One region of the Inquilinus sp. YAF38 genome, then DNA from elsewhere that is predicted to be linked to it. Evidence: predicted binding sites of a transcription regulator. Region 1 holds the regulator's gene; each other region holds the start of a gene.
What was found. Region 1 encodes PhoB, which activates phosphate uptake and scavenging genes when phosphate is short. Its sites were predicted from a motif close to TNTCATAAAACTGTCA; they were not measured.
Positions count from the first base shown of each region.

Region 2: a site for PhoB is predicted at 4,476-4,491, ahead of AB4Z01_RS23025 (inorganic phosphate transporter). Genes of this name have one in related genera too.
Region 3: a site for PhoB is predicted at 4,758-4,773, ahead of AB4Z01_RS04750 (RNA degradosome polyphosphate kinase). Genes of this name have one in related genera too.

Region 1 covers NZ_JBFRCU010000016.1:7,126-14,431, reverse strand. The annotation lists gene pstB (phosphate ABC transporter ATP-binding protein PstB) at 1-69, shown strand, start outside; gene phoU (phosphate signaling complex protein PhoU) at 95-826, shown strand; gene phoB (phosphate regulon transcriptional regulator PhoB) at 823-1,530, shown strand; gene AB4Z01_RS09740 (class I SAM-dependent methyltransferase) at 1,593-2,174, shown strand; gene AB4Z01_RS09735 (LysR substrate-binding domain-containing protein) at 2,138-3,097, opposite strand; gene AB4Z01_RS09730 (calcium-binding protein) at 3,442-4,458, shown strand; gene AB4Z01_RS09725 (lytic transglycosylase domain-containing protein) at 4,699-5,952, opposite strand; gene AB4Z01_RS09720 (bifunctional acetate--CoA ligase family protein/GNAT family N-acetyltransferase) at 6,097-7,306, opposite strand, start outside.
Region 2 covers NZ_JBFRCU010000057.1:37,948-45,253, reverse strand. The annotation lists gene rplQ (50S ribosomal protein L17) at 1-129, opposite strand, end outside; gene AB4Z01_RS23055 (DNA-directed RNA polymerase subunit alpha) at 250-1,266, opposite strand; gene rpsK (30S ribosomal protein S11) at 1,474-1,878, opposite strand; gene rpsM (30S ribosomal protein S13) at 1,897-2,265, opposite strand; gene AB4Z01_RS23040 (carboxymuconolactone decarboxylase family protein) at 2,622-3,020, shown strand; gene AB4Z01_RS23035 (arginase family protein) at 3,065-3,982, shown strand; gene AB4Z01_RS23030 (glycine zipper family protein) at 3,986-4,372, opposite strand; gene AB4Z01_RS23025 (inorganic phosphate transporter) at 4,545-6,128, shown strand; gene AB4Z01_RS23020 (CorA family divalent cation transporter) at 6,152-7,156, shown strand; gene AB4Z01_RS23015 (LuxR C-terminal-related transcriptional regulator) at 7,171-7,306, opposite strand, start outside.
Region 3 covers NZ_JBFRCU010000007.1:16,347-23,652, forward strand. The annotation lists gene AB4Z01_RS04730 (SixA phosphatase family protein) at 23-538, opposite strand; gene AB4Z01_RS04735 (helicase HerA-like domain-containing protein) at 649-2,175, shown strand; gene AB4Z01_RS04740 (adenylate/guanylate cyclase domain-containing protein) at 2,257-3,657, shown strand; gene ppk2 (polyphosphate kinase 2) at 3,776-4,693, shown strand; gene AB4Z01_RS04750 (RNA degradosome polyphosphate kinase) at 4,805-6,997, shown strand; gene AB4Z01_RS04755 (Ppx/GppA phosphatase family protein) at 7,011-7,306, shown strand, end outside.

The DNA.
Region 1 (7,306 bases):
ACGTCGGAGCTGTTCACCAGCCCGAAGAACGAGCGGACGCACAGCTACATCACCGGCCGCTTCGGCTGAGCCGGGGGTCAGAAGGATCAGCGCCATGGCAAACGAACATATCGTCAAGTCCTTCGACCAGGAGCTCGAGGCCCTGCGCCGGACCATCGTGCAGATGGGCGGCCTGGCCGAAAGCCAGCTCGAGCTCGCCATCCAGGCGGTGGTGCGGCGCGATGCCGACCTCGCCGGCCGGGTGATGCGCAGCGACGAGCAGATGGACGCCTACGAGGCCTCGATCGACGCCGCGGTGGTCCAGATCCTGGCCCTGCGCCAGCCCTTCGCGGCCGATCTGCGCGAGGTGATCTCGGCCTTGCGCATCGCCTCGGACCTCGAGCGGATCGGCGACTACGCCGCCAACATCGCCAAGCGGTCGCTGGCGCTGGCCCAGGTGCCGGTGGTCCGGCCGGTGGCGACGCTGCCGCGCATGGGCCGGATGGTGCAGCAGATCATCAAGGACGTGCTCGACGCCTACACCGAGCGCGATCTGGACAAGGCGCTGTCGGCCTGGCGCCAGGATGAATCGGTCGACGACCTCTACACCAGCCTGTTCCGCGAGACCCTCACCTACATGATGGAGGATCCGCGCAACATCACGCCCTGCACCCATCTGCTGTTCATCGCCAAGAACATCGAGCGGATCGGCGACCACGCCACTAACATCGCCGAGCTGATCCACTTCCTGCTCACGGGCAAGCCGGTGAAGGATGCGCGGCCGAAGGGCGACTCCTCCTCCTTCACCGTCGTCACTCCCGAGGCCAAGCCGGAGGAGAACGCATGAGGGCCGGCATCCAGCCGCTGGTTCTGGTGGTCGAGGACGAAGTCGACCTCGTCACCCTCCTGACCTACAACCTCGAGCGCGAGGGCTTCCGCGTCCTCGCCGCGTATGACGGCGAGGAAGCGCTGCTGCTGGCCAGCGAGCAGCGCCCGGACCTGGTGCTGCTCGACTGGATGCTGCCGCATCTCTCCGGCATCGAGGTCTGCCGCCAGCTGCGCCGCGGCGCCAAGACCCGCGACATCCCGGTGATCATGCTGACCGCGCGGGGCGAGGAGGGTGACCGCGTCCGCGGCCTCGATTCCGGCGCCGACGACTATGTCGCCAAGCCGTTCTCGACGCCCGAGCTGATGGCCCGGATCAAGGCGGTGCTGCGCCGCACCTCGCCGTCCAGCGCCGGCGACATCCTCAGCTACGCCGATCTCAGCATGGATCTCGGCGGACACCGTGTCCGCCGCGGCAACCGCGACGTGCATCTCGGCCCCACCGAGTTCCGGCTGCTGCGCCACTTCATGCAGCATCCCGGCCGGGTGTTCAGCCGCGAGCAGCTGCTCGACATCGTCTGGGGCCACGACGTCTATGTCGAGCCGCGCACCGTCGACGTCCATATCCGCCGCCTGCGCAAGGCGCTGAACGACGAGAGCGAGACCGACCTGATCCGCACCGTCCGCTCCGCCGGCTATTCGCTCGACGTCCAGGCGCAGGCCTGAGCCCGGGAACTTTCTGCAAAGACAGGCGGTTGTCCCCGACGAACGGCACGGAGGTGTGTCGAATGAGCAAGGATTCCTGGCTGTATCTCCGGTTGTGGTTCCGCTCGCCGCTGAAGGTCGCGGCCTGGGCGCCGTCAGGCCCCGCCGTGGCCCGCGCCTTTGCCCGGCACATCGATCCCCGTTGCAGCGATCCAGTGCTCGAGCTCGGCGCCGGCAGCGGCAGCCTGACCGAAGGGCTGCTGGCGACCGGGCTGCCGCCGGAGAAGCTGGTGGTGGTCGAGAAGATGCCGGAGTTCTGCGCCGTGCTGCGCCAGCGCTTCCCCGGCGTCACGGTGCTGGAGGGCGACGTGGCCGAGATCGGCCCGATGCTGGACAAGGCCGGCATCAAGCGGCTGTCGGTGGTGGCGTCCAGCCTGCCGATCATCTGGTTTCCGCTCGACCTGCAGCGGCAGATCATCGACGCGGCCTTCGCCCGCATGGGCCGGTCGGGCCGCTTCCTGCAGCTGACCAACCAGATCCTGTCGCCGCTGCCGCGGCGCAAGCTGGGGCTGCAGGGCCGGATGGTCGATTTCGTCTGGCGCAACCTGCCGCCGCTCGGCGCCTGGAGCTACCGCCGCCCGACGGGGCTGCCTGACGCGGCCTGATCCCTGGGCTTCCCCCTGACGGCGGCTGCGGGACCCGGACCGGGATAATCTGCAAGGCCACGCTGCTCGAGCCCGTCGAGCCAAGCCATGAACGCCAGCGTGGTCGGGCTCGACGACAGGGCCATTGCGCGATAGACCCCGATCACCGGATGGATCTGCGGGCACAGCGGCTGCAATTCGCCGCCGGCAATCAGCGGTGCGACGAAGGCGGACGTCGCCAGCGCGACGCCGAAGCCGGCCAGGCAGGCCACGATCGCCGCTTCGTCGGTGTCGAGGGTGGTGGTGCCCTTGGCCGGCAGGAACGGGATGCCGGCGATGTCACACCAGCGCTGCCACGACCAGCCGTCGAAAGTGTCGAGCAGGATCGGCATCTGCAGCAGGTCGGCCGGTGTCCGCGCATCGCCGAAGCGGCTGCCCGGACGGCAGACCGCGGCGATGCGGTCGTGCAGGATGATCCGGCCTTGGGTATGGGCCGGATCGGCTGCATCGCCCCGCGTGTAGCGGATCTCGACATCGGGGTCGACCGGCGCGCCGGACCCGATCGTCTTGACCCAGAGGTCGACCCCTGGATGCATTTGCCGAAAGGCGCCGAGACGCGGGATCAGCCAGCGCTGGGCCAAGGTCAGCGGTGCGCGCACGACCAGCCGCGACCCGCGTGAGGCGGCCATCCGCGACCCGGTGCGGATCCGGCCGAGCGCATCGGTGACGTAGGCCAGCAGGGCCTGGCCCTCATCCGTCAGTTCGATCGCGTTGTTGCGGCGCCGAAACAAGGCAACGCCGAGCGCGGCTTCAAGCGATTTCACCTGCCGGCTCGCGGCGCCGGGGGTGACGCACAGCTCCGCTGCCGCCATGGTCAGGCTGCCCAGCCGTGCCGCAGCTTCAAAAAACGGCAAGGCGTTGAGTGGCACGTGCCTCGGCCTCATTCCGATCTCCCTTGCTGGGCACCATGCATCCTCTGTCGCCGCAGTCCGTAACGAGCGATCGAGGGCCGCTCACCCGCAGCCTTTGCATTTTCCTCATTCAGAATTGAACAATACTCGATTGTCGGCACCGGAAATGCATTTTATAGATATGTCTTATAAAAGCATAAATCAAATATATATTTTCAAAGCTCGAATAATCATGAAGAAATTCAGAAATTTAACTTGATATTTCTGCAATCTGAAACCGGAGGGCCGACGATCGGCCTGGCCTCTCTTTGGGATGGAGGGATGGAATGGTCAATACAATCGTTGGAACAGACGCCAGTGATGACCTGGATGGGACGGTGCTTGACGATCTGATACTTGGATATGCCGGAAACGACCAGCTTTGGGGCTGGGGCGGGTGGGACACGCTCGATGGCGGCGACGGCGACGATGACCTCATCGGCGGGGCCGGGGCGGACAAGCTGAATGGCGGGAATGGCTCGGATTTCCTCATCGGCGGGTCGGGAGCAGATCAGCTGAACGGCGGTGCCGGGAGCGAGGATGCCGCCGTCTACAGCTACAGCACTGTAGCAGTGACCGTGACGATCGGCGGCACGGGGCATGGCGGCGATGCCGAGGGCGATGTGATCGGCAGCGACGTCGAGGCACTCTTCGGCGGCGGTTCCGGCGATACGCTGAACGGATCGGCCGGCGCCAACTCCCTGTTCGGTCTCGAGGGCAACGACGTGCTCCGTGGCGGCGCCGGGGCGGATCGGCTCGAAGGCGGCTCCGGCACCGATCTCGCCACTTATTGGGGCGCGGTGGCTGCAGTCACTGTCTACTTGACATCGGGCATCGGCAGCGGCGGCGATGCCCAGGGCGACACCTTTGCCGGGATCGAGAACGTCAATGGCGGCAAGGCCGGTGACACCATCGCTGGCAACGCTGCCGCCAACATCCTGAACGGTTACGAGGGCAACGACGCGCTCACCGGGGCTGGGGGCAACGACGTGCTCACCGGGGCGGGGGGCAAGGACACGCTGACCGGCGGCATCGGGGCCGACCGCTTCGTCTATGCCGCGATCGTTGAGAGCATGATCGGGGCCAATGCCGACCGGATCACTGATTTCAGCCACGCCCAGGGCGACAGGATCGACCTGTCCACGATCGACGCCAACACCGCAGCGGCCGGCAACCAGGCCTTCACCTTCATCGGCACGGGCCTCTACACCCACCATGCTGGCGAACTGCGCGCCGCCGTCACCAGCCCTGGCGTCACCACCATCGCCGGCGACGTCAACGGCAACGGCACCTCCGACTTCCATATCGTTCTGACCGGCGGCATCGCGTTGCAGGCCGCCGACTTCATGCTCTGAGTGCCGGATACCGTCTTTCTTCGGATCGACTCTCGCTCCTCATCGTCGCGGGCGTGGCGCCATGGCGACCGAGAGGGGCCTGTACCGTTGGGCGGCAACGCCCCTTCGGGACTCGCCGCGACCGGGTCGGCATGCTCGGCGGCCGGACGCCCGGCCAGATGGAGAGGGCCGGGCCGACATCGTGCCAAACAAAAGCCCGCGCCACCCTTCGGCGGCGCGGGCTTTCCTGTGAACAGACGGTCAGTTGCCCGGCGCGCTCGGCACGAACCAGCCGCTGGGCAGGCCGTTGGCCTGGCGCCGAGGCGTCTCGCCGGCGTCGGCGACCTGCTGCAGCGCCGGCGCGCGCGCGGGCTTGGCCGCGGCTGCGACACGGACCGGCGGGGCGTCGGGGATCGGCGCCATCCGGGTCGGCGCCACCGCGACCCGGGCGGCGGGAGCCGGGGCCCGTACGGCGGCCGCCACCTGTGCCGGCGCATCCGGGATCGGCGCCATGCGCACCGGTGCCGGACGGACGACCGGAGCTGCGGCGGCGACCTGGGTGCTGCCGTCGGGGATCGGGGCCATCCGCACCGGGGCCGGGGCGACCTGGCGCGCGACCGGGGCGGCCGCGGCGACCCGGATGCCGGCATCCGGGATCGGCTGCATCCGCACCACGCCGGGCTGCTGTATCACGCGGACCGGCGGCAGCGTCGAAGCGACCACGGTGCTCGACCCGTCCGGGATCGGCTGCATCGCGGCGACCACGGTGGTGCCGCGAGTCGACGAGCCATCGGGAATCGGCTGCATCGCCGCGACCACCGTCGTGTTCCGCATCGACGACCCGTCCGGGATCGGCTTCATCGCCGCCACCACGGTGGTGTTGCGGCTGGACGACCCGTCGGGGATCGGCGCCATGCGGATCGGCGCCGGCACCTTCTGCTGGATCTGGGCGGCGGCGTACTGGGTCATCCGGTCGGTGCCGCCCTTGCCCGGCATGATGCCGGCGATCTGCGGCGCGATGATATCCATGTAGCGCTCGGTCTCGCGCGGCAGCGGCCGGCCTTCCTCGACATACTGGCGGTACCGCTCCGGCCCGGCATTGTAGGCGCCGAGGAAGCCGGGATAGCCGTACAGGTCGTACATCTCGCGGATATAGGCGGCGCCGGCCAGGATGTTGTCGCGCGGCTCATAGGCGTCGGGGCCCAGGCCGTGGACGTAGCGCAGCTCGTCATAGGTGCCGGGCATCACCTGCATCAGCCCCATCGCGCCGGCCGTGCTGGTGATCGGCTGGCCACCCTTCCAATGGGTCTGGCCGCCGCTCTCCACATGCATCACCGCGCGGATCCATTCCTCGGGGATGTCGAAGCGGCGCGAAGCGTCGTGGATCTCGGCGCCCCAGGGGCCGCTGGCGACCACGGCGGGTTTCGGCTTCGGAGCCTCGGCGCAGGCGGCAAGCAGCCCCGCGAGCAAGGCCGTGGCCGCAACCGTCCTGGTCCAGCGGAATGTCCCTGGCATCTTCCCCTCCATGCTCCCCCAAACGCAAAAGCCCGGCGGCATCGCCGCGGGTCGCAAATTAACGCAGGCCCTCAACGTATACGGACAAGTCGTTCATTCAAAGAGGAAAAACACAAACACCCATCCCCCTGGGTCGCGGATTTCCTATGCGGAATGCTGACTGAGAGCGGGCAAATGGTCGAGCGAAATCGTCACATGAATGATGCCGGGCTCGTCCGGCACGTCGGCGCGGGCGAATCCGAGCTCTCCGGCCATGCGCAGCATCGTCGTGTTTTCCCGCAGCACCTCGCCGAAGATCCGCTTCAGCCCGCGGCCGCGGGCATAGTCGATGATCTCGGTCATCAACCGGTGGCCGAGACCCTGGCCCTTGAGGTCGGAGCGCACCATGATGCCGTATTCCGCGGTCTCGCCGTCCGGGTCGGCGATGATGCGCACGGCGCCCAGGATCACCCGGCGGCCGTCCTCCTCGGCCTCCACCACCAGCGCCATCTCGCGGTCGTAGTCGATCTGGGTCAGCCGGGCGGCGAATTCGTGGCTGAAGCTGCGCATGGCGCTGAAGAAGCGCAGCCGCACATCCTCGGGGCTGGACCGCTGCAGCATCTCCTGGATCGCCGGCTCGTCCTCGGGCCGCACCGGCCGCAGCGTGATCTCGCGCCCGTCGCGCAGCGCCAGCCGCTGCACCAGCCGCTGCGGATAGGGCCGGATGGCGAAGCGCGGCGTGCCCGGCGGCAGCGGCGGCTGCACCCGGATCGCGGCGCCGGGCACCAGCACGCCCCCGGCGCCGGCCAGCAGCGGGTTGATCCGCAGCGCCGCCACCTCCGACAGGTCGGCGGCCAGCTGCGACAGCTTGACCAGGGTCAGCGCCACGGCATCCAGGTCGGCCGCTGGCCGGCCGCGATAGCCCTGCAGCAGCCGCCACACCCGGGCGCGCATCATCAGGTCGCGGGCCAGCACCGCGTTCAGCGGCGGCAGGGCGGCGACGCCGTCATGCAGCAACTCGGCCGCGGCGCCGCCCTGGCCGAACAGCAGAACCGGGCCGAACACCGGGTCCTCGTCGATCCCCAGCACCAGCGGATGCGCCTCGGGCGGAATGGCGGCGCTCTCGGGCAGCAGCGGAATGCGGTAGGACTCCAGCACCGACCGCGACTCGGCTGGGCTCAGCTCGGTCCGGCCCTTGGCGAGCGCCGCCGCGATCACCGCCCGGGCGGCATCGGCGTCCGGCTCGAAATCCTCCGGCAGGGCGGGCGGCGTCTGCATCAGCAGCATCTGGTTCCGCCGGTGCCGGGCCAGATGCATGAAGGCGCGCGCCGCCTGGCCCGGCGTGTCGTAGCCAGGGATGCGGGCCTCGGCGAAC
Region 2 (7,306 bases), on a different contig from region 1:
ATCCTTCGCCTTCGGCAGGGTGGTCTTGATCTGCTCATGGGTGATCAGAGCCGCCGCCATGTTGGCGAACATCGCCTTGCGATGGCTGCTGGTGCGGCTGAACTTACGTCCGGAAACGCCGTGACGCATGGCGGTCTCTCCTCAAGGCGCGGCCCCCGCGGGGGTCCGATGGCGGGACCCGCCGCCTGCCCTCGGCGAGGACAGAACGGCGGGGGTAAAACCTCGATCAACCGAGGATCGGGCAGCCGATCAGAACGGCTCTTCGAGCTTCTTGGCGAGATCCTCGATGTTCTCCGGCGGCCAGTTCGGGATCTCCATGCCGAGATGGAGGCCCATGGTCGAGAGAACTTCCTTGATCTCGTTCAGCGACTTGCGGCCGAAGTTCGGGGTGCGGAGCATCTCCGCCTCGGTCTTCTGCACCAGGTCGCCGATGTAGACGATGTTGTCGTTCTTCAGGCAGTTGGCCGAGCGCACCGACAGCTCGAGCTCGTCCACCTTCCGCAGCAGGTTGCGGTTGAACGGCATGTCCTCCGAGGTCTCCTCGCGATGGTCGCGCGACGGCTCCTCGAAATTGATGAACAGCTGCAGCTGGTCCTGCAGGATGCGGGCGGCCAGGGCCACCGAATCCTCCGGCGTCACCGCGCCGTTGGTCTCGATCGTCAGGGACAGCTTGTCGTAGTCGGTGACCTGGCCGACGCGGGTGTTCTCGACCTTGTACGAGACCTTGCGGATCGGGCTGTACAGGGCGTCGACCGGGATCAGGCCGATCGGCGCGTCCTCGGGCCGGTTCATGCTGGCCGGGACGTAGCCCTTGCCGTTGTTGACCGTGAACTCCATCGCCAGCTTGGCGCCCTCGTCGAGGGTGCACAGCACCAGCTCGGGGTCCATGATCTCGATGTCCGGCCCGGTGACGATGTCGCCGGCCTTGACCACCTTCGGCCCTTCGATGTTGAGCCGCATCTTCTTCGGGCCCTCGGCGTGCATGCGCAGCGACAGCGCCTTGACGTTGAGGACGATGTCGGTGACGTCCTCGCGGACGCCCGGGATCGACGAGAATTCGTGCAGCACGCCGTCGATGTGGATCGCGGTGACCGCGGCGCCCTGCAGCGACGAGAGCAGCACGCGGCGGACGGCGTTGCCGAGGGTCAGGCCGAAGCCGCGCTCGAGCGGGTCGGCGACGAGGGTCGCCTTGCGCTGGGAATCGTCGCCCGGCTGGACGTCGAGAGCGTTGGGCTTGATCAGTTCCTGCCAGTTGCGCTGAAGCACTGTCATATCATCCTGTTCTGCCACGAGAGGCCGGATACGGCCGAAAATGCCGACGGAGGCCGAAGCCCCCTCCCGATCCCATTCTTGGACCCTGTGGCCAGTGGTCCTGTCCCGGATCGGCCGGCTGAAACCGCGCAAGGGCACCGGCCCGCCGTCCGCGCGCGCCCCGGAGAACCGGGGGGCGGCGGCCGGCGGGCCGGGCAGCCCTTAGACGCGACGCTTCTTGCGCGGACGGACGCCGTTGTGCGGAATCGGCGTGACGTCGCGGATCGAGGTGATCTGGAAGCCGACCGACTGCAGCGCGCGCAGGGCGCTCTCACGGCCGGAGCCGGGGCCCTTCACGTTGATCTCGAGCACGCGCATGCCATGCTCCTGCGCCTTGCGGCCGGCATCCTCGGCGGCCATCTGGGCGGCGTAGGGAGTCGACTTGCGGCTGCCCTTGAAGCCCATGCCACCGGCCGACGACCAGGCAATGGCGTTGCCCTGCGCGTCGGTGATGGTGATCACCGTGTTGTTGAAGGACGAGTTCACGTGGGCGACGCCCGAGGTGATGTTCTTGCGCTCGCGACGACGCAGACGGGCGTTCGCGGTGGCAGCTGCTGGCTTGGCCATGGTTCGCTCGCCTTCCGATTACTTCTTCTTGCCCGCGATGGGCCGCGCCGGGCCCTTGCGGGTACGGGCATTGGTGTGGGTGCGCTGGCCGCGGACCGGCAGGCCCTTGCGGTGACGCAGGCCACGGTAGCAGCCCAGGTCCATCAGCCGCTTGATGTTCATCGCCGTCTCGCGGCGCAGATCGCCTTCGACCGTGAAGTCGGCGTCGATCGACTCGCGGATGCGCAGGATCTCGTCTTCGGTCAGCTCATTGACGCGCCGGTCGGCCGGGATGCCGACCTTGTCGATGATGCTCTGGGACGCGTGACGGCCGATCCCATGGATGTAGGTCAGCGCGATCAGGACGCGCTTCTGGGTCGGAATATTGACGCCGGCGATACGTGCCACGTCGCTCTCCTTGCGGTTGCCACCTTCGGCGCCGCCGCTGCCCTGCCCCACCGGGACCTGACCTGCAACGCCGGGTCTGCTGGTTCATGTCCGCCCACGGGCCGGAGCGGCCACGCGAACGACTTAAGCTTCGGGGCCCTCGGGCTCCGAAGCGCGCGGAGTATAGTGATGGTCGGGACAGAGTCAACCGCCGGGATTCGCGTGCTCGAATCCGCTGGTCGGGACGACAGCGACGCAACCATAACCGGGACCGATCCGGCTTGTCACCTGCGCAATTGTGACGGTTTGCCAGGCCCCATGACGGGGCCGCCCGGCCGTGCCACCCTGCCCGCATCGGAATCGCGAGGAGCATCGCCATGGCATCGGGTCTGGTCGAATACGAGGAGACGTCGCCGGTGGTGCGCGCCGTCTACGACGACATCATGACCACTCGTCGGATCGACAAGGTCAACAACTTCTGGAAGGCGCTGGCGATGCACCCGCCGACGCTGAAGCGGACCTGGGAGAGCCTGAAGGAGGTGATGGCGCCCGGCGCGCTCGACCCGCTCGTGAAGGAGATGGTCTATCTCGCCGTCAGCACGACCAATGGCTGCGGCTACTGCATCGCCTCGCACAGCGTGGCGGCGCGCAAGGCCGGCATGACCGACGAGATGCTGGGCGAGCTGCTGGCCGTGGTCGGCATGGCGAACGAGACCAACCGCCTGGTCAACGGCCTGCAGGTGCCGATCGACGAGGCGTTCCGCCGGCCTGAGTGACGATCCGCCATCGCGAACCATCCCCCCCGCACACGGAGAGATCATTGCCCCCATACGCCGGCATCGCGACCTTCCTCAACGCCCCGCACCGCACCCGGCCGGAGGGCGGCCGCCCCGCCGCCGCGGTGCTGGGCCTGCCCTTCGATTTCGGCACCACCAACCGGCCCGGCTCACGCTTCGGCCCCGGCGCCATCCGCGCTGCCAGCCGGACGCTGACCGGCGACGACCATCCCGACCTCGGCCTGAGCCCGGAGGAGCGGCTGGATCTCTACGACGCCGGGGACGCCGCGCCGATCACCGCCGACATCGCCGGCAGCCTGGAGGCGATCCGCGCCGCGGCGGCGGAACAGATCGGCGCCGGCGCCCGCCTGCTGGCCTTCGGCGGCGACCACACCGTCACCTTGCCGCTGCTGGAGGCTACGGCGGCAAAGCACGGCCCGCTGGCGCTGATGCAGTTCGATGCCCATGTCGACACCTGGGCCGGCACGCCCACGGCACCGATCTATCACGGCTCCTGGCTGCGCCATGCGATCAGGCGCGGCCTGGTCGACCCGCGGGCCACGGTGCAGGTCGGGCTGCACAGCCCGGTCGACCGCGCCACCGCGGCCTGGACCCGGGACCAGGGCGTCACCGGCCTGTCCGCCGAGAGCATCCATCTCGACGGCATCGACCGGACGGTCGAGCGGATCCGCGCCGTGCTCGGCGACCGCCCGGCCTATCTGACCTTCGACATCGACGGCATCGACCCCGGCCTGGCGCCCGGCGTCGCCTGCCCGGAGGCCGGCGGCCTGTTCCCGTGGCAGGCGCTGGCGCTGCTGCGCCGGCTGGGCGATGTCGGCTGGGTCGGGGCGGACGTGGTCGAGACCTGCCCGCCCTACGACCAGGGCGAGGTCACCGCCGTGCTGGCCGCCACCATCGGCTGGACCTGGCTGTGCCTGCTGGCGGCGCGGACGCCGGCCTGACCGTCAATCCAATACGGCGTAGCCGCGGCGGATCATGCAGTTCCGCACAATGTTCTGCGTGCTGTTGGCGGCGGAGGCGCCGCCGCCGACCACGCCGGTGAGGCCGCCGACACCCGCGCCGATCGCAGCGCCCCGCCCGGCATTGCCGGTGAAGGCGCCGATGATCGCGCCGCCCGCCGCACCGACACCGGCGCCGAGCAGCGCCCCGCCGACGGTGCGGCCGCCCGCATCGACCTGCTTGGCCAGCTGCTGGCACTGGCCGACATCGTATTCGTAGTTGCGCCCGCCAGCGACCGAGGTCGCGGGGTCGATGATCGGCCGCACCTGGTCGGCGCAGCCGGCGAGGCCCAGAGCCACGACGGCGAAAACGGCTGCTCTGTTCAAGCCCATGTCACTCTCCCTCGATCGGCCGGAAAACGGCGCTACGACACTATCATAGCCAAATGAGACCATTTTCGGCCAAGAGCCACGTGCCCCGCCACCGTCCGCAAACCATAACATAACCGTAACATCCGGCTTGTAGGGTCACCGCATCGCACCATCGCAGCCGGCGAGGCCCCGTATGACCAGTTCTGTGCTCGACACCAGGCCGACAGGGGGGCTGAGCCGCCTGACGCCCCTGGCCGTCATCGCCCTGCTCATCTTCGGCGTGATCTATGCCGGCTGGAGCCTGGCCAACGACCTCGGCGACGTGCATTCGCCGAGCCTGCTGCCCTTCATCCTGCTCGGCATCGCCCTCTTGATCGCGCTCGGTTTCGAGTTCGTCAACGGCTTCCACGACACCGCCAACGCGGTGGCGACGGTGATCTACACCAACTCGCTGCCGCCGACGGTGGCGGTGATCTGGTCCGGCTTCTTCAACTTCCTGGGCGTCCTGACCTCCACCGGCCTGGTCGCCTTCGGCATCATCTCGCTGCTGCCGGTCGAGCTGATCCTGCAGGTCGGCAGCAATGCCGGCTTCGCCATGGTGTTCGCCCTGCTGATCGCCGCGATCATCTGGAATGTCGGCACCTGGTATTTCGGCCTGCCCTCCTCCTCCTCGCATACGCTGATCGGCTCGATCATCGGCGTCGGCCTGATGAACCAGCTGATGGCGATCCCCGGCACCGGCACCAGCGGCGTGGACTGGTCGCAGGCGCTGGGCATCGGCAAGTCGCTCCTGCTGTCGCCGTTGATCGGCTTCGCCGCCGCGGCACTGCTGCTGCTGGCCGCCAAGGCGCTGATCAAGCGGCCGGAGCTGTACCGCGCGCCGGAAGGCAACACGCCGCCGCCGCTGTGGATCCGCGGCCTGCTGGTGCTGACCTGCACCGGCGTCAGCTTCGCCCATGGCTCGAATGACGGCCAGAAGGGCATGGGGCTGATCATGCTGATCCTGATCGGCACCGTGCCCACCGCCTATGCCCTGAACCGGGCGATGCCGGAGGCGCAGATCACCGCGTTCGAGCAGGCGTCGGACCAGGCCGCCGGGGTGCTGACCCGCTATGCCGGCGACGTCGCCGCGCCGGCCGATGCACGGGCGGCGGTGACCGCCTATGTCCGCGACCGGACCCTGGCGCCGGAGACGGTGCCGGCGCTGGTCGCCCTGGCCCATGAGATCGACCGCAGCGTCGCCGGCCGCAGCTCGCTGGCCTCGGTGCCGGCCGAGCAGACCGGCAACATCCGCAACGACATGTACCTGACCTCCGAAGCGCTGAAGCAGATGGCGAAGACCAGCTCGCCCGCCTTCAGCGCCGATGACGGCAAGGTGCTGACCCAGTATCGCGGCTATCTCGACCAGGCCACCAAGTTCATCCCCGACTGGGTCAAGGTGGCGGTCGCCATCGCGCTGGGCCTCGGCACCATGGTCGGCTGGAAACGCATCGTCGTCACCGTCGGCGAGAAGATCGGCAAGGAGCACCTGACCTACGCCCAGGGCGGCTCGGCCGAGCTGGTGGCGATGGCGACGATCGGCGCCGCCGACATGTACGGCCTGCCGGTCAGCACCACCCATGTGCTGTCCTCCGGCGTCGCCGGGACCATGGCGGCGAACCGCTCCGGCCTGCAATGGAGCACGATCCGCAACCTGCTGATGGCCTGGGTGCTGACCCTGCCGGTCTCGATCGCCCTGGCCGGCACGCTCTACTGGCTGCTGCGGCACCTGTTCTGATCCGGGACCGGACTTTGGAGGCGGTGCGAGCAGCGCCGGTCAGCTTCCATTTCGGCGACGCCGTCGCCGCCGCCTACCGCTTCGACCCCGAGTCCGGCGCCTGCCGCCAGACCGGGGTCGATCCCTTGCCGGAGGTGGGTGAGGGCTGGGTCTGGCTGCATCTGAAGCTGACCGATACCCGCGCCCGGCACTGGCTGGGCCGCCACGGCACCCTGCCGCCGGCCGTGGCGCAGTGGCTGCTGGACGGGCCCGACCGGGTCCAGATGCAGCGGCTGGACGGCTGGCTGGTCGGCGCCGCCAACGGGCTGCACCATGATTTCGCCTTCGAGCCGGACCAGATCGGCCGCCTGCGCTTCTGCGTCGGGCCGAACCTGCTGGTCACCGGCCGACGCCACCCGTTGCGCGTGGTCGACGAGATCCGCCGCAGCCTGGCCGCGGGGAGAGCACCGGAGACCCCGCTCGGCATGCTGGCCCTGATCGCCGGGCACCTGGCGGCGGAGGCCGAGGCGACGGTCGAGAAGCTGATGGATGAGGTCGACGGCATCGAGGACCGGGTGCTGGACGACCGGTCGACCAGCCGCACGGTCGAGGACCGCCAGGCACTCGGCCGCATCCGCCGCCGCGCCGCGACCCTGCGCCGCCATCTGCTGCCCGAGGGTGCCGTGGTCGCCGCCGGCCTGGACGACATGCCGGGCTGGGCCGACCCGGCCGGCCGCGCCGGCCTGGCCGCCGCCGCCGAGCGCTTCCGTCGCGCCGCCCGCGGCGTGGACGAGGTGATCGACCGCGCCCGCATGCTGCAGGAGGAGATCGCGGCGCAGCGGGCCGAGGCGATGAACCGCAGCCTGCTGGTGCTGGCCATCCTGACCGCGGTGTTCCTGCCGATGACGCTGATCACCGGCATCTTCGGCATGAACGTCGCCGGCCTGCCGGGGCTACAGGATCCGGGCGCCTTCCTATGGGTGATGCTGCTGATCCTGGCCGCCGGCGTGGCGACGCTGGTGCTGATGTTCTGGCGGAGAATGTTCTGAAAGCCTGAGCGCGGCTATTCCGCCGCGGTGCGGCTGCCGAGCGCCGGCAGGTTGCGCAGCAGGAGGCGCACCAGCTCCGACTGCCGGTTGGTGCGGGTCTTGAGGAAGATCTTCTTGAGATGGTTGCGGATCGTCTCGTAGCTGACGTCG
Region 3 (7,306 bases), on a different contig from region 1:
GATCTGGGCGGAATCAAGGCGATCAGCTTTCGGCCGTCCTCGGCGTCTCGAACGCGACCAGCCGGCCGCCGGGGCCGGCCTCGGCCCAGCGCTCGACCGGCAGCTCGATCACCGCCAGCCCGGCGGTCGGGTATTTCTCCGCCAGCCGGGCCAGCGCCGCCTTGTCGCCCGTCGTCGCCAGCCGGCGCGCCAGCTGCTCCAGATCGGGATTGTGGCCGACCAGCAGCACCGTCGCCGCCTCGTCTGGCGCCTGGCGTAGCCGGGCCAGCACCCCGGCGCCACCGGCCAGATAGAGGCCGCGGTCGAAGCGGGTCTCGGGGGCGGCGCCCAGCGCCTCCAGCGCCAGCGCCAGGGTCTGCCGGGCGCGGGTGGCGGTCGAGCACAGCACCAGGTCGGGCTTCGGCCCATGCGTCTTCAGCCAGGCGCCCATCTTCGGCGCGGCGTCGCGGCCGCGCTCCGCCAGCGGCCGGTCGTGATCGGCCAGGGCCGGGTCGGCCCAGTCGGATTTCGCATGTCGCAGCAGGATCAGGGTCTTCATCGCTTCTCCTCGCGGGCCTACCCTGCGCAACATCTGGCGTCCCGTCCAGCCGCGAGGCACCATGCGCCTGAGATGCCTGCTATCTGGGGCCGCGGGCCGAGGAGACGGACATGACCGACGGACTCACTTTCGCGAAAGGCCAGCGCGAGCACCGGCTGCTGCTCGGCCTCGGCAACCGACACGGGCTGATCGCCGGCGCCACCGGCACCGGCAAGACCGTGTCGCTGAAAGTCCTGGCCGAAGGCTTCAGCCAGGCCGGCGTACCGGTCTTCGTCGCCGATGTGAAGGGCGACATCGCCGGCATCAGCCAGCCCGGCGCGGCCAACCCGAAGATCGAGGAGCGCGCCAAGACGCTCGGCCTCGGCGCGCTGACCTATCAGGGCTATCCGACCGTGTTCTGGGACCTGTACGGCAAGCTGGGCACGCCGGTCCGCGCCACGGTGGCGGAGATGGGGCCGCTGCTGCTGTCGCGCCTGCTGCAGCTCAACGACACGCAGGAGGGCGTGCTCAACATCGCCTTCAAGGCGGCGGACGAGGAAGGGCTGCTGCTGCTCGACCTCAAGGACCTGCAGGCGCTGCTGGCGCACATGGCCGAGAACGCGTCGAAATTCACCGGCGTCTACGGCAACGTCTCCAAGGCCTCGGTCGGCAGCATCCAGCGCCAGCTGCTGGTGCTGGAGCAGCAGGGGGCGGAGGCCTTCTTCGGCGAGCCGGCGCTGGACCTGATGGATCTGATCCGCACCGGTTCGGACGGGCGCGGCATGATCAACGTGCTGGCGGCCGAGACGCTGATCCAGGCGCCGCGGCTCTACGCCACCTTCCTGCTCTGGCTGCTGTCCGAGCTGTTCGAGCGCCTGCCGGAGGTCGGCGACCCGGACAAGCCGAAGCTGGTGTTCTTTTTCGACGAGGCGCACCTCCTGTTCGACGACGCGCCCAAGGCGCTGGTCGAGAAGGTCGAGCAGGTGGTGCGGCTGATCCGCTCCAAGGGCGTCGGCGTCTATTTCGTCTCGCAGAACCCGATCGATATCCCGGACAAGGTGCTGGCCCAGCTCGGCAACCGGGCGCAGCACGCGCTGCGCGCCTTCACCCCGCGCGACCAGAAGGCGCTGAAGGCCAGCGCCGACACCTTCCGCACCGAGGCCGGGCTCGATGTTGCCCGCGCGCTGCAGGAGCTGGCGGTGGGCGAGGCGCTGGTCTCCTTCCTCGACGCCAAGGGCATTCCCGAGGTGGTGGAGCGGGCGCTGGTCTGCCCGCCGGTCTCGCGCCTCGGCCCGATCACCGACGGCGAGCGCCAGGCGGTGATCGCCGCCGGCGGCATGGCCGTGAAATACGCCGCCGCGATCGACCGCGACTCCGCCTATGAGAAGCTGAGCATCAAGGCGGCCGAGGCGCAGCAGCAGGCCACGGCCGCCGCCGAGGCCAAGGCCCAGGCGAAGGCCGAGGCCAAGGAAGGCCCCAGCATGGCGGAGTCGATCTTCCGCGACGTGATCCGCAACGCCGGCAGCTCGGTCGGCACCCAGCTCGGCCGCAGCCTCGGGCGCAGCGTCGGCGGCTCGGGCGCCGGCACGATCGGCGGCAGCATCGGCCGCGCCGTGGTCCGCGGCGTCCTGGGCTCGCTCTTCGGCGGCCGGCGTTGACGGGCCGCGCGGCCGGAGGCGCCGTGACGTAAGGCAAGCGGCCCCTGTCCGCCACGGGCGCGACTGGGGTATGCTCCGCCCATGCAGGACAACGACGCCCTCTTCGACGCCTTGCGCCGCTCGGCCGACCCCGGCGTGGTCGCTGCCGTCGACGATCTCGTCCGCAACGGCCGCGATGAGGAGCTCGCGCGCGTCAACGCCCTGGCCTTCGCGGCCGCCCGCAGCCTGGATGAGGAGGCGGTGATCGCGGCCCTGCTGCACGCGTCGCGGCTGGGCCTGTTCGAGATGTCCTGGAACATCCTGTGCCCGAGCTGCGGTGGCGTCCTGGACGCCAACGCCACGCTGAAGAGCGTGCGGCAACAGGATTACCATTGCGCATTCTGCTCGGTGACCAGCGAGCCGACGCTCGACGACACGGTCGAGGTCAGCTTCACGGTCAGTCCCCGGATCCGCCGCATCGCCGCCCACGACCCCGACACCCTCGGCTTCTGGGACTATCACCGCCAGGTCTTCTTCGGGTCCGGCGTCGCGTTCCCGGAGCTGGGCGCATTCGACAAGCTTATGCTGGAGACGGTCGAGCTGCAGGCCGGCGAACGGATGATCCTGGCCCTGCAGCTTCCCGCGCACCCCCTCATCATCTTCGACCCGGTGACTCACACGGCCCATCTGGTCGAGACCGCGGGCGAGCCGACGACGGACCGCCGGGAGCTGTCCATGGTCTTCACCAGCGCCCCTGCCGGCGTCGGCCGAACCACCCTGTCCCCAGGTCCGCTCCGCCTTCAGCTCGACAACCGGGCAGAACGCCGGGTCCTGGTCGGCGTCTATGTGGCGGGCCCGGAGCTGGACAAGCTGATCGGCGGCCGCCGCCCGTTCCTGACCGCCAAGCGGCTGCTGACCAACCAGACCTTCCGCGACCTGTATCGGACCGAGACGCTCGACGTCGAGCAGCGGCTCAAGATCATGAGCCTGACCTTCCTGTTCACCGACCTGAAGGGGTCGACCGATCTCTACGAGCGGGTCGGCGACCTCGTCGCCTATGACTTGGTGCGCTCCCACTTCCAGATCCTGAACGAGATCGTGGCGTCCGAGGCCGGGGCCGTGGTCAAGACCATCGGCGACGCCGTGATGGCGACGTTCCCGGCGCCGCACCGGGCCGTCTCGGCTGCGCTGCGCATGCGCGACTCCATGCGGCAGCTGAACGCGCGGCAGGGGGCGGAGGAGCTGATCTTGAAGATCGGGATCCATGAGGGGCCGTGCCTCGCGGTGAACCTCAACGATCGCCAGGACTATTTCGGCCAGACCGTCAACATCGCATCGCGGGTGCAGGCGCTGGCTACCGAGGACAGCATCTTCGCCACCCAGGCGGTGCTCCGGGACGCGGAATCGGTCCGGCTGCTCTCGTCGCGCGGGGTCGAGGCCCGGCCTCAGGCGCTGACGCTCCGGGGTGTTGCAGACCGCATGCCCGTCTTCGCGATGAGCTGACGTTCAGCGACCGACTGTCACCAAACTGCATAAGCTTCCGGGTACACGGGGTGAGAGACCGTCTGGAAACGCGCCAGTAGCATTTACAGACGGTCTCTGAGCAGCAGGAGGCAGGCCCATGACCGAGCTGAAAGACACCGACACCCGCAGCTGGCACGAGATCGAGCTCGAAGACGACATGGACGAGGAACTGGAGCAGGCGGTCGACGACGCCCGCGTCCCGCCCGAGCTCCGCGCCCTGCTCGAGACGCGCCGGAAGAACTCCATCGACCGCCACATCTATTTCAATGAGCTGCTGCGCCTGCAGAGCGAGCTGGTGAAGCTGCAGGACTGGGTGCACCACAAGGGCCTCAAGATGGTGGTCCTGTTCGAGGGCCGCGACAGCGCCGGCAAGGGCGGCGCCATCAAGCGCATCACCCAGCGCGTCAATCCGCGCACCTGCCGGGTGGTGGCGCTGCCCGCCCCCTCCGACCGCGAGAAGACCCAGTGGTACTTCCAGCGCTACGTGCCGCATCTGCCGGCCGCCGGCGAGATCGTGCTGTTCGACCGCAGCTGGTACAACCGCGCCGGCGTCGAGCGCGTCATGGGCTTCGCCAGTGAAGGCCAGGTGGAGGACTTCTTCCGCGACGTGCCGGAGTTCGAGCGCATGCTGCTGCGCTCCGGCATCATCCTGGTGAAGTACTGGTTCTCGATCACCGACGAGGAGCAGCAGCTGCGCTTCCTGATGCGCATCCACGACCCGATCAAGCAGTGGAAGCTCTCGCCCATGGACCTGCAGTCCCGGGTGCGATGGGAACAGTACACCAAGGCCAAGGAGGCGATGTTCGAGCGCACCAGCATCCCCGAGGCGCCCTGGCACATCGTGGAGGGAAACGACAAGAAGCGGGCGCGCCTGAACTGCATCTCGCACCTGCTCTCGGCGGTCCCCTACGAGGAGGTGCCGCACGAGGAGATCAATCTGCCGGAACGGGTGTTCGACCCGAACTACGAGCGCCGCACGCTGCCGGCCGAACTCTACGTGCCCCAGCGCTACTGACGTGGCGCTTACCGTTCAGGCTTGTGTATAGTGCGGTGAAATCGAGCCCGACAAGGGCTTGATATTACAGTTTTGTTGCGATCGATGAAGGTTCGGAGACGACCCGTGAGCATGTTGCAGAGCACCGCCGAGGCCGTCCCCACCGAGGCGCCGGAAGCCGTCCGCGCACCCGCGCTGCCGTCGATCCCGGCGGATTCGCCCGAGCGCTTCATCAATCGCGAGCTGTCCTGGCTGGCCTTCAACCAGCGTGTCCTGGAGGAGGCCTACAACACCCGCTATCCGCTGCTGGAGCGGCTGCGCTTCCTGTCGATCTCGGCCTCCAACCTGGACGAGTTCTACATGGTCCGCGTCGCCGGGCTGAAGGCGCAGGTGGCGCTCGGCGTCGTCTCGCCCAGCCAGGACGGGCTCAGCCCGGCGCAGCAGCTCGGCGAGATCACCGCCCGGGTGCAGGAGCTGATGCGTGACCAGCAGCATTGCTGGCGCGCCCTGAGCGAGGAGCTGCGCGCCGCCGGCATCGCCGTGGTCGGGCCGAACGAGCTGACCAAGCCGGAGAAGGCCTGGCTGGAGGAGCGGTTCCTCAACGAGATGTTCCCGGTGCTGACGCCGCTCGCCATCGACCCGGCCCATCCCTTCCCGTTCATTCCCAATCTCGGCCTGTGCCTGGCGCTCACCCTGGTCAACACCGGGGAGGAGACGCAGGACGAGATGGACGCGATCGTGCCGCTGCCACCGCAGCTCGACCGCTTCACCCGCCTGCCCGGGGCGCCGATCCGCTTCGTGCTGATCGAGGACATCGTCAAGCTGTTCCTCGATCGTCTCTTCCCCGGCTACGCGCTGCATGCCAGCGGCGTGTTCCGGGTGATCCGCGACAGCGAGATGGAGATCGACGAGGAAGCGGAGGACCTGGTCAAGACCTTCGAGAGCGCGCTGAAGCGCCGGCGCAAGGGCATCGTCATCCGCCTCGCCGTCTCCGCCGACGTGCCGGACTCGCTGCGCCGCTTCGTCTGCGAGAAGCTGAAGGTGAAGGATGACGACGTCTTCGCCATGGACCGGCTGCTCGGCCTCAGCGACACCCGGAAGCTGATCGTCGACGAGCGGCCGGAGCTGCTGTTCTCGCCCTACAACGCCCGGTTCCCGGAGCGGGTGCGCGATTTCGGCGGCGACTGCTTCGCCTCGATCCGGGCCAAGGACATCGTCGTCCACCACCCCTATGAGAGCTTCGACATCGTCGTGCAGTTCCTGCGCCAGGCGGCGCGCGACCCCGATGTCGTGGCGATCAAGCAGACGCTGTACCGGACCTCGAAGGACTCGCCGATCGTCCAGGCCCTGGTCGAGGCGGCGGAGGCCGGCAAGTCGGTCACCGCGATGGTCGAGCTGAAGGCCCGCTTCGACGAGGAGGCCAACATCCGCTGGGCCCGCGACCTGGAACGGGCGGGCGCCCAGGTGGTGTACGGCATCATCCATCTGAAGACCCACGCCAAGATCTCGATGGTGGTGCGGCGGGAGCAGGGCGGTCTGCGCACCTACACCCATTTCGGAACCGGCAACTACCACCCGATCACCGCCAAGATCTACACCGACCTCAGCTTCTTCACCTGCGATCCGGGCCTCGGCCACGACGCGGCGGCGGTGTTCAACTACATGACCGGCTACGCCAGGCCGGCGAAGCTGGAGAAGCTGTCGATCGCACCCCTGTTCCTGCGCAGCCGGATCATGGAGTCGATCGAGGCCGAGATCGACAACGCCAAGGCGGGCAAGCCGGCCCAGATCTGGGTCAAGCTGAACGCGCTGGTCGACGCCAGCATCATCGACAAGCTGTACGAGGCTTCGCAGGCCGGGGTGGAGATCGACCTGGTGATCCGCGGCATCTGCTGCCTGCGCCCCGGCGTGCCCGGCCTGTCCGAGAACATTCGCGTGCATTCGATCGTCGGCCGCTTCCTCGAGCACGCCCGCATCCTGTGCTTCGGCAACGGCCAGAAGCTGCCGTCGCGCCAGGCCAAGGTGTACCTGTCCTCGGCCGACTGGATGCCGCGCAACCTCGACGGCCGGATCGAGAGCCTGGTGCCGCTCGAGAACGCCACCGTCCGCCAGCAGGTGATGGAGCAGATCATGCTGGCGAATCTGAAGGATGAATCGAACACCTGGATGCTCGACCCCGATGGCCGCTATCATCGGATCGACGCGCCGGAGGATGCCTTCAGCGCGCATATGTACTTCATGACCAACCCCAGCCTGTCCGGCCGGGGCAGCGCTCTGAAGGATGCGAAACGGGCTCCACGCCGCCTGGCCAAGCCCGCGGAATAAGGATCGAGGCTCGGTGTTCCGTATCGGACCGATCGTTCCGTCCCGGCCGGGGCGGGTGGGCGTCATCGACATCGGCTCGAATTCGATCCGCCTCGTCGTCTATGACCGGGTGACCCGGTCGCCTGTCCCGGTGTTCAACGAGAAGGTGATGTGCGGGCTCGGCCGCGGCCTCGGCCAGGCCGGCCGCCTGTCGCCCGAGGGTGTGGTCCAGGCGCTCGACAACCTGTCGCGCTTCACCCGGCTGCTGGAGGGCATGGGCGTCGACCGGGTCGACGTGCTGGCCACCGCGGCGGTGCGCGAGGCCGAGGA